3 regions of the Paraburkholderia sp. FW306-2-2C-D06C genome follow, and region 2 is predicted to be linked to each of the others. Evidence: predicted binding sites of a transcription regulator. Region 2 holds the regulator's gene; each other region holds the start of a gene.

Region 1 (3,275 bases), on a different contig from region 2:
CCCGAAACGCGCGGCCATCCAGCCGGTTGCCAGGGCGCTGCCGGCAACAGCGACGTAGCCGGAGAATTCGTTGAGCCCCATTGCCAGCCCGCGCTGCTTCGGCCCCACCAGGTCGATTTTCATGATCACCGTGGTGGACCACGTCAACCCCTGGCTGATGCCCAGCAGCACGTTGGCGGCGACGACCCAATCCCACGCCGGAGCCCACATCAACACGAACGGCACCGGGATGGCGATCAACCACCCTGCCACCAGTATGTGCTTGCGACCGAAGCGGTCGGACAGACGTCCCGCCAGATAGTTGGTCAGTGCCTTGGTGACGCCGAAGACGACGATAAAGGACAGGATCGCCGCCTTCGCCGCAATGTGAAAATCGTGTTCCGCGATGGCCGGCAGGATGCTGCGCTCCAGCCCGACCATGGCGCCGACAAACGCATTGACGATGACCAGCAGCGAGAACTGGCCGAGATTCTCACGCAGCCCGAGATGGATCGATGCGGTGTCCACGCCTCAAGCCTCCGCGCCCAGATTGGCTCGCGCGCGAACTTCGTTGTGCTCCCGCTTCGCGAGCGCATTGGCGAGGCGCAATGCGTTGTAGGTCAGCTCGCTACCGTAGGGCGGGCCGTTCAGGATGAAGAGTGCTTTCATGGCTGATGCTCCGTCTGATAAAACAAAACGGTTTGCTGCCCGAGGACACGAAGGTTCGGTCCCCGAAGTGCCACAACAAACTAATCGGGCAAGGCCGACGTTTCAACAATGGCGCTCGCAAGCTCTGCAGCGCCAGCTCGGAGAACGCTCACGCACGAAGACTCGCGCCGATCTCATGCAGCGCCGGTCACCGGATCTCTATCGCGCGATGACGTGACATGCTGCTTGGCCGCTTCGTTGCTGTGGGACAACGCACGCAGCGCAAGGGAGAGCGCCAGTTGCGTCTCATGAGCGACTGCGCCACGGTCTTGATCGAAGTGCCTGGCGGCGCTGCGCAGATGCAGCGCCGCCTGCTCGTGCAGCTCCGCCGCCATTGCGTGATGCTGGGCCGCGGTCGTGCTGCTTTCGGCGGAACCCGGAGGTGGGGGCACTACCAGCGGCGCACTGGCGTTGTGTTTGGCGGCGTCGTTCGTCCGGTCGATGGCGTGCAACGCATGACCGTGCGCCATCATCGCCTGATGTGCGGCGTGGGCGAAGTCTTTGCCCGCCTCGAAATGCCGCGACGCCTCGCGGTGGAAGCGCCCTGCCTGCTCGTGATGCGACGCTGCGGCTTCGAGGTGTCCCTTTTTACTGTGCTTAGTGTTCATGGCTGCTCCAGACGAGTCACATGATTGATTGTTCGCGCGTCCGGCGGCGGCGGATTGATCTAACTCAACCGCGGATAGCATGCCCGGACGAGCGCCACCGAACGCGGTGTGTGGTGGCGCACGGGGCTGTTGCCATAACAGATCAGTTCCGCGTGGACTTTGCGCTGCAACACAAACGGCCGATCAATTCCCGAGTCGAGCGCGCCACCACTCAGGCTAGAGCTGGCGCCTGCACGATGGCCGCTCGTTGCCATTCTCCGGTAATGCGTCGAACCAATTGGAGACGTGGCTGAAGCCGTCAAGGGGGCCGGCGCCGCAGGCAATTCCGACCAGGCGAGCGCAGTTGTATGGGTCGACTGCGAGCGCCTGGTTTTTTGATAGCGGCCATTCGCTGCGACTAGGGTAGCAGTTCCTTGAGTGACTGTTCCAGCAGGATCTCCGCGCACTGATGCCGCAGTGGATTGACCTGTATCAGTCCTTCTCGGGTTGCAACCAGTAGCATTTCAATTGCACTGATCGCGCTGGGCGCTGTCGACCGCGCTACAAGGAATGCATTTGCGCTTTGGTCCAGACGGTCTATCGTGTACTTGATCCATTTCAATGGAGCACGCCATGGCCGACCCACTTGCCGTATGGCACACCGAGCACATTAATTTCGCCCGGCTACTCGACATTCTGGAAGAACAGGTAGCTGAGCTCCGCCGGGGCGAGAACCCGAATTACGCTCTCATCGGCGATATCCTTTACTACATGCGGAATTTTTCCGATCGCGTTCATCATCCGCGGGAGGATGTTGCGTACGCGCGGCTTGCTGAACGGGATCCCGGGACTCAAATGGTGGTGAACCGCCTTCTGCAGGAGCATCGCGTGATCGCCACGGCCGGCGATGAACTCCTGATTCGCATCAATGAAGCCGCGGGAGATGTTGTAATCCCGCGCACGGCTCTGGAGGCGGCCACGGCGACGTATCTTGTGTATTATCGTCAGCACATTTCCACTGAGGAGCGAGACCTGATGCCTCGCGCTGCGCAGGTGCTGACAGAACAGGACTGGGCTGCAGTCGATGCGGCCGTACCGGCTAGCCCCGATCCGCTTTTCGGAGACAATCTGCTGGAGCGCTTCGAGGCGCTTCGCAGGCAGATCGCTCTAGACGCGCAGGTGTCAAAGGACCTGGCCCAGCCACCGGACGCTCATTGATTGACGCCGGCCACAGGGTGCTGTTCACGCGCATCAGCGATGCAACAGCATCGGGCCCACCCGTCCGTGGAATAATGTTCTGGCGCAGGCCGTCGACTTGGAAGCTGTTGCGAAATCAGTTAAACCAGGGTTTTTGGCATCTCGTCATACGGAAGTATCGTACCCGTCGCGCAGGATCTGGATGGTTATCGCCGCATCCATGCCGTGATGGATGCGGCGGGATCGCCCAGCGATCTTTCCGAAGAGTTTTCGCGTCAACGGATGCACGATGCGGGCGTGGTGCTCACCGCCACCAACACGCTCATGGCGGAAATCGCGCAGGACTGGTCCACCCCGGCCGGACAACAGCTGATCACGTTGCTGTTCACCGATGTCTTCCCGGCCCTTGGCGCCGGCATCGCTTAAACCCGAAACCCCATCCTGTTGACTGAAGCGCATGACGCTTCAGTCAACAGTTCCGCTCATGTCTTCCGGGTCATGAACTTCACGGGTAACGAAACTCCATGAACGCTCGCACTCGATGAGTACCACACACCCGCAGATCGTTATCGTCGGCGGTTCTCTGGCCGGGCTCACGCTAGCGCTGGCTTGTGCAACAAGAGACGTGCCCGTTCGCGTTGTTGAGCGCTCTGCCCGGCCGCTCAAGCAGGAATTAGACCGTCCGCTTCGCGGTTGACAAGAGACGATTGCAGAACCTTCGATTTAGCGCCCCCTGTGCCCCATTCATATGAGCGACGAGCGATAACTCCCGGGAATCGCTTCATCCAAAATATTCAATGGCCG
Region 2 (3,275 bases):
TGTCAGGCGCGTTCATCGCCGCCGCGATGGTTGCCGCGACGGCTGTGACTAATAAAGCATAAGTTGGAAAGAAAAATCCGCTTATGCTTTATTTGTCAACTCCCGCACACACCTGAACCCCGCATAGACATACTGATAGTGCGGTTGAAACCAGTTTCGGAAAGCCGGCCGCAACATGCATTGCGCGGTGCGCGCCGAACCGCCTTTGAGCACGTAATGTTGTCCGTCGAAGAAGTTGGCGGAATAGCCGGGATAAAACGGAAACGCCTCGAAGCCTGGGAGTGCGTCGAATACCGTCGAGGTCCATTCCCAGCCATTGCCGAACTGACTTTCGACGCCGAACGCGCTGACGTTATCCGGATGCGCGTCGACCGGCTGCGGGTCCCAACTGCGGAAATCGAAATTTCCCGACGCGGCATGCGGCGCGCCGTGGGCCGCGCGTTGCCATTGCGCTTCGGTGGGAAGCGTCTTGCCGGCCCAGCGCGCGTAGGCGCTGGCTTCGGCGTGACTGACGTACACGGGCCAATCGAGCGGCAGGTGCACTTCGTCGAACATCGTGCGCAACATCCATGCGCCGTCCTCGCGGTTTTCTTCGCGCTGCGACCAGCAGGCGGGATGTTCGATCCGCTCGGCTTCCTTCCATGCCCAATCTTTTTCCGACCACCACTTCGGCTCCCGATAGCCGCCCGCCTCGATGAACTGGCAAAACGCGCCGTTCGTCACCATATGGCGGTCGATTTCGAAGGCGGGCACATCGACGAGCAACTCGCCGAACTCGTTGTCCCAGCCGAAGCGGCCACTTTCGCGCGCCATGCCGAGCACCGTCGATCCGGCCGGCACGCTGACCATCGACTCGGCAATCGCGCCGCGTCCGACGCGCGTTGGCATCACATCGCGTGAGCCCGTGACCTTTTGTGCAAGCGGCAACTGATGCAGCATGTACGCGAGCGTTTCGGCATGCATCAGCCGATGCTCGATCGCGACATTCAGCAACTGCTCGGCCGCGCCGGCCTGCGCGCCATCGTGGCCGAGGCGAGCCGAATCGCCCAATGCGGCGAGCTCCCGGTCGATCTGCTCACGAGCGTGCAACCCATAGCCGCGTACGACTTCGAGCGACGGCCAATCGCCAGGCTGGTCGGCGGGGAACCCGCCGTCGACGGGATCGATGCCGAACGCAAAGAGCTGGTCGAGGTGCGGATCGAAGGCGGGCAGGTCGCACAGACGCTGATCGAGCAGATTACGGTCGAAAGCTTCCAGATGGCCGATGTAAAACACGATCCGGTGGCGCTCGCGGATCGGCCGTTCATACAGAAATTCGGGTTTGACGATGGCGAACAGTGCGTCAGTGACGTGACGCGCGTCGATCAGACGCTGAACGAGCGGGTGATGCGGGGCGGGGTCGCGATTCATTTCGCCGGGTCTCCTTGCGGGGGACGGACTCAAGACTGTACCCGCTCGCAGGAGCCATGCCAAGGCGAATGCGCGCTAAAAGGCGATGGGCGGGGACGTGGCGGCGCGGGCCAGGTCCAGCGCGTCTGGCTTAAACTTGCCGCAGGCCTTCGAGATCGACGATGCGGATGTGCTTGCCTTGCGTGTCGATCAGGCCGCGCTTTTGAAATCTTGACAGGGTGCGGCTGACGGTTTCGAGCGTCATACCGAGGTAACTGCCCATATCTTCGCGCGTCATGCGCAGATTGAATTCCGCAGATGAATAGCCGCGTTGCGCGTTGCGCTCCGACACGTCGAGCAGGAATGCCGCGACGCGTTCGTCTGCCGACAACGAGCCGAGCACCATCATTTGCGCAGCCTCGCGGACGATCTGTTCGCCCATCAGTTTGTGCAGACGTTCCTGCATCGAGCTGATTTCGCGGCACAACGTTTTGAGCGCGGTGTAGGGGACGATGCAAACGGTGCTGTCCTCGAGCGCCAGGGCGCTGCATGCGTGCACGTCTTCACTGATGCCGTCGAGGCCGAGCGCTTCGCCGGCGAGGCGCAGGCCGGTAACGTGTTCCCGGCCGTCACGGTGCGCCATGACGGTCTTCATCGAACCGGAACGCACGGCGTAAAGGTTGTCGAACCGGTCGCCGCTGCGGTACAGCGCTTCGCCGCGCTGCACGGAGCGTGCAGTGCAGATCAACGCTTCGAGTTTCGGCAGTTCGTCGGACGACAAGCCTTGCGGCATGCAGAGCTGACGCATCGAACAACTCGAACAACGCGCGGCGCTTCTCCCGCTAGCCCGCAGCGGCGAAGCACGGCGGCCGCTACGCGCGGATGAAGTAACAGCGGAACTGGCGGTAACAGCGGTAGGAGTAAGCATGTTCTGCAGCCATTTGTCGAGGTAATGACTGATTGTCCCACCGCGTACGGCCCACGTTTAGCGGCAAAATGACGCGTTCGCGCAGCGAGGCTGCTTGAGCGACGTCACGCTCGCGCTTCCGCTTGTAAATTCCGCTTGTAGTTTCCGCTTGTAGTTTCCGCTTGTGGTTTCCACTTGTGGTTATGTACTGCTATGCATCGGGATGAGCGCCGGCTTCGCTGCTTTTGCCCGCGGCGGAGGGGATCAATAGCACAGGCAAGCTGGCGTGGCGCACGCAGCGTTCGGCGACGCTGCCGAGGATCAGGCGCTGAAACCCGCGCCGGCCGTGTGTGCCCATGACCAGCAGATCGGCGTTGAAAGCGGCGGCGGCCTTCAGCACCACCGACGAGACGTCGTCGAGCGACGATGCTTCGCCCACTTCAAGTTCCCCTTTGACGCCCTGGTCGCGCATGGCCTGCGCGAATTCCGTGCCGAGTTCCTTGCCTTCCTCGACCAGGCGGTTGCGAAGAATCGAAGGATCGTAGCCGGGTGCTTCGAAATACATGGGCGTATTTTCGACGACATAGAACGGTCGCAGAACAGCGCCTGTGGATTTGGCGAGCGCCAATGCCGCCTCGAACGCGCGGCGCGAGGTGTTGCTGCCGTCGACCGCTACGAGGATACGTGTGTACATATCAATTCCGTGTCTGAAAGGATTCGGGGGTCGCGGGCAATCCGCATGACCGCGTCCATTGACGATTTATTACCGATGCGAGGTTAAATGATCGCTGAAAAAGACGCACTCGGGTCAGGATGTAAATCAAACACTTGTCAAATTGTGTTGCCTGGATGGATTGCGCGACAAGCGGCGTGCAGTAAGCATTTCCGGCCTGCGCATCGGCTTGGCGCACCTCCATGAACTCATGGATAGGCTCCGGTTTGCCTTACAATCAAAGCCTACTCAGACAAGCTGGCTCAG
Region 3 (3,275 bases), on a different contig from region 2:
GGGTGCCTTCCTGGAGGAAGGCATCGCGAATGTACGTCGGGTCGTACCCCGGCGCATCGTAGGACATCAGCGGCACGTCGACGACATAGAGCGGCTGCAACTGCGCGCCGGACTCGCGCGCCAGTTGCAATGCGGCGTCGAACGCGCGAGCAGACGTTTCACTGCCGTCCACGGCAACCAGAATCTGCTGATACATGGAGAGCTCTCCTGAGTGGGGCATGCGTTCATCGATGCGACATCAGGACCGGCACGGTCATCGACTTGAGGATCGAGCGTGTCGCTCCGCCCATCACCAGTTCATGCCAGCGGGCATGGCCGTATGCGCCCATCACGAGCAGATCGGCTCCGGTATCCGACACCTGCGCCTGGCGAGCCACAGTGCGAGCTTGAGCCGGGAATGCACGTGCTGGCTCGTATCAAGATGGACAACGATGGTCTTGTAGCTCATTGCAGTCGCTCCAGATGTCGGTGAATAGCACACGAGCGCATGTTTTGAGTCTATAGACCAGATAGTCGTCGCCGTTGATTCAGATCAACGGCGTAGTGGCGCGACGCCTCAGCGGGTTGCCGCGAGTGGGAGCCGGTGAGCGGCCGTGACGCACATTCCATTGGGGTCCGCGACAGGGGCACGTTAGCGCCAGGAAATGCGTTGCGCTCGGGTATTGATGCAACTCAATTGCGCTGACGGATCTCGACTTATCCTGTCATTCGGTATGATTTCGGGATGAAGCGAAGGAGCGGCTTGATGGAGCGAATCGGCTGACGTCATCGGCATCGCTGGCTGGCCAGATTGGCTCAGGGAATATCCCTGAGCCTACTGTTCGCCACTGCCATTACATGGGCAGGAGCCGTCAGACGGGCCAAGTCGATACCGACGGTATTTAAACTGCTTCATAACTTCCTTTTCTGCACAGATTGATGGCTGACACGCAGGAGCGATGGGTCTATATCGGAAAAGGGGCTCGGTGTGATGGCGGCGACCTTGCCAGGCGTCGCGCTTTCACAACATGGGTGGGATCGTGGGTATCCCCGTAGTTTCAAACGAGTACGCGCTGCGCATCCATTGATCTTCATCAAGGCCGTGAGGTCAGCGCGCTGTCATTTCAAGCCGAGGATGACTAACATCCAATATATGGGCGCAGCTTCTCGCGCTTGCCGCCAATGTGTGCCAGCAAATCGATTCGCCACTTCATTTCATGTACTGGCGCGGAGTTTGATATGCAGTCGCCGGAACCGCATAGTGCGATAACCGTCATCCTTCGTGAACACGAGCAGCTGTCGACCGTGATAGAGGGCATGCGGCGCTTTGTGCGTCTGCTGGCAGCAGGTACGCCTGCTCCGGGACTTGTTGTGTTACGGGCATGCTTTATTACATCCGCGAGTATCCTCAGCAGGTGCATCATCCTAAGGAGGATCATTACCTGTTCAGGCCGTTGCGGGATCGGACAGATGAATTTGACTATGTCCTTGCGGAACTGGAATCCCAGCACGCTCGAGGTGACGTGAAGTTGATAAATATCGAGCGTGCGCTGACCCGGTATGAATTGAAGGGTGCCCCCGCACTTCGGGAGCTGCGAGCCATGGTGGATGAGTATGGCGAGTTCTATGCAGACCACCGGTGTATGGAAGAGACGTTGATTTTGCCGGCCGCCAGACGTCTGCTGACAAAGGAAGATTGGGTGGAGATCGACGCCGCCTTTGGAGCAAATCGTGACCCGTTCGACGGGGTCAAACTTGAAGACGATCTCGGCAAATTATTCTCAATGATCGTCAAAACGATTCCGGAAACGGAAAGTTAGCAGTTCGGTTGCGCCTTTCGATGGGCGGCCGATCACGCGATGCAAACGCGGATCAGCAGGATCTGTGGCCGAGCAATCGAGCAAAGAGTTTTGTGAGTACTAAAAGCCGGCGCAGGAGGGAATATGCAAGCTGTTCGTCACTTTCACCTGGAACTGCGGCACGCAAGCGTGCCGACCTATGTTGCCAGCTACCTCTTTCCGATCCTGTTGCTGGCGTATGAGGTGTATAGGGTGGGCAGGTGGATCTTCGATTATGGGATGAACTTCGCGAACTTCAGGTTCATGGGTTACGAGTTTCTGCTGATGCTTGTGTTCGTTGCGCTCCAGGTCGTCTTTGAAGGGATTTTCCTGATTGGTGCCTGGATGAGCCGGGATCACGATTTCGAACATCGGGTCGCGAATCTCCTGGCCGGCCTCGGCTGTTCGCTGGTCGTCATCGGTTTCGACCTGGCGTTGCAGTACGCGCTGTAGCGCGAGTTCTGCGGGGCCGGCTACGTCCGCGTTTAGACGGCTTGTAAGTACAATCACCCCAATACCCCATCATCGAAGTAGAGCAAATCAGCGATGCGCACGGATAGAAGCTAACCGCCGTCGCGCTGGAATGGGAGCGTCAGCGGCTATTCGGCATCGAGCCCGCACTCGCCCAGCAGCCATTGGCGGAATGCGTTGATCGCGGGTGTGGGCGCGCGCTGCGTGACGAGCAGATAGCCGCGGTCGGTGACGACCGGCGTATCGAACAGTTCGACGAGCTGCCCAGTCGCGACGAGTTCGTCGACTAAAGGCGCCCACCCGAGCGCGACACCCTGACCCATGATTGCCGCATGCGCCACCAGCGTAAAGCTGTTGAACGTGATGCCGCGATGCGCGGCCGGCGCGTCGAGACCCTGCGCGGCGAACCAGTCGGCCCACGACAGCCAGCGTGCAGGATTGGTCGGTTCGAGGCGCAGCAGCGGCAGCATCGTCAGATCGGACGGCGAGCGCAACTGCGGATGCGCGGCGAGAAACGCCGGACTGCACACCGGTATAACGCGCTCCGGAAACAGTTTGACCGCGCCGCGGGCGGTCCAGTCCGAATCTTCGTCGCCGAAAGCGATCGCAATGTCCGCCTGATTGTGCGATGGATCGAACACGTTCTGCGACGTGATGATCTTGACGTCGGCGTCCGGCATCAGCGCCTTGAATTGCGACAGGCGCGGCATCAGCCAATAGGTTGCGAAGCCGAAGTCGGTGGAGAGCGTCAACGTTTGCGGAGTGCGCCGCGCGCGGATGTCGGCCGTGGCGAGGCGAATGGTGTCGAGCGCGTGACGGACCGCTTCGAACAGGCGCGCGCCGTCTTCCGTCAGCGTGACGCCGCGATGGCCGCGCTCGAACAGCGGCGCGCCGAGCGCTTCCTCGAGCTGCACGATACGCTGGCTGACCGCCGGCTGGGTCGAGCCCAGTTCGCGCGCGGCTGCCGTGAAGCTGGCCAGACGCGCT

The links. Region 2 encodes FNR, which switches genes on or off when oxygen is low (the NO sensors DNR and NnrR bind a similar motif). Its sites were predicted from a motif close to TTGATNNNNATCAA; they were not measured.
Region 1: the regulator FNR is predicted to act here: its motif matches at 1,883-1,896, upstream of AC3WLT_RS10250 (hemerythrin domain-containing protein).
Region 3: the regulator FNR is predicted to act here: its motif matches at 1,064-1,077, upstream of AC3WLT_RS22165 (hemerythrin domain-containing protein).

The regions. Positions count from the first base shown of each region.
Region 1 is NZ_JBYSWU010000010.1:117,542-120,816, reverse strand. Features, by position in the region: gene AC3WLT_RS10265 (MFS transporter) at 1-507, opposite strand, end outside; gene AC3WLT_RS10260 (hypothetical protein) at 511-648, opposite strand; gene AC3WLT_RS10255 (hypothetical protein) at 822-1,295, opposite strand; gene AC3WLT_RS10250 (hemerythrin domain-containing protein) at 1,908-2,492, shown strand; gene AC3WLT_RS10245 (hypothetical protein) at 2,697-2,897, shown strand; gene AC3WLT_RS10240 (NAD-binding protein) at 3,013-3,168, shown strand.
Region 2 is NZ_JBYSWU010000038.1:25,477-28,751, forward strand. Features, by position in the region: gene AC3WLT_RS25060 (SUMF1/EgtB/PvdO family nonheme iron enzyme) at 82-1,410, opposite strand; gene fnr (fumarate/nitrate reduction transcriptional regulator Fnr) at 1,541-2,317, opposite strand; gene AC3WLT_RS25070 (universal stress protein) at 2,508-2,990, opposite strand.
Region 3 is NZ_JBYSWU010000030.1:41,021-44,295, forward strand. Features, by position in the region: gene AC3WLT_RS22155 (universal stress protein) at 1-196, opposite strand, end outside; partial or broken gene AC3WLT_RS22160 (universal stress protein) at 225-353, opposite strand; gene AC3WLT_RS22165 (hemerythrin domain-containing protein) at 1,362-1,799, shown strand; gene AC3WLT_RS22170 (hypothetical protein) at 1,923-2,270, shown strand; gene AC3WLT_RS22175 (choline sulfate utilization transcriptional regulator) at 2,417-3,275, opposite strand, start outside.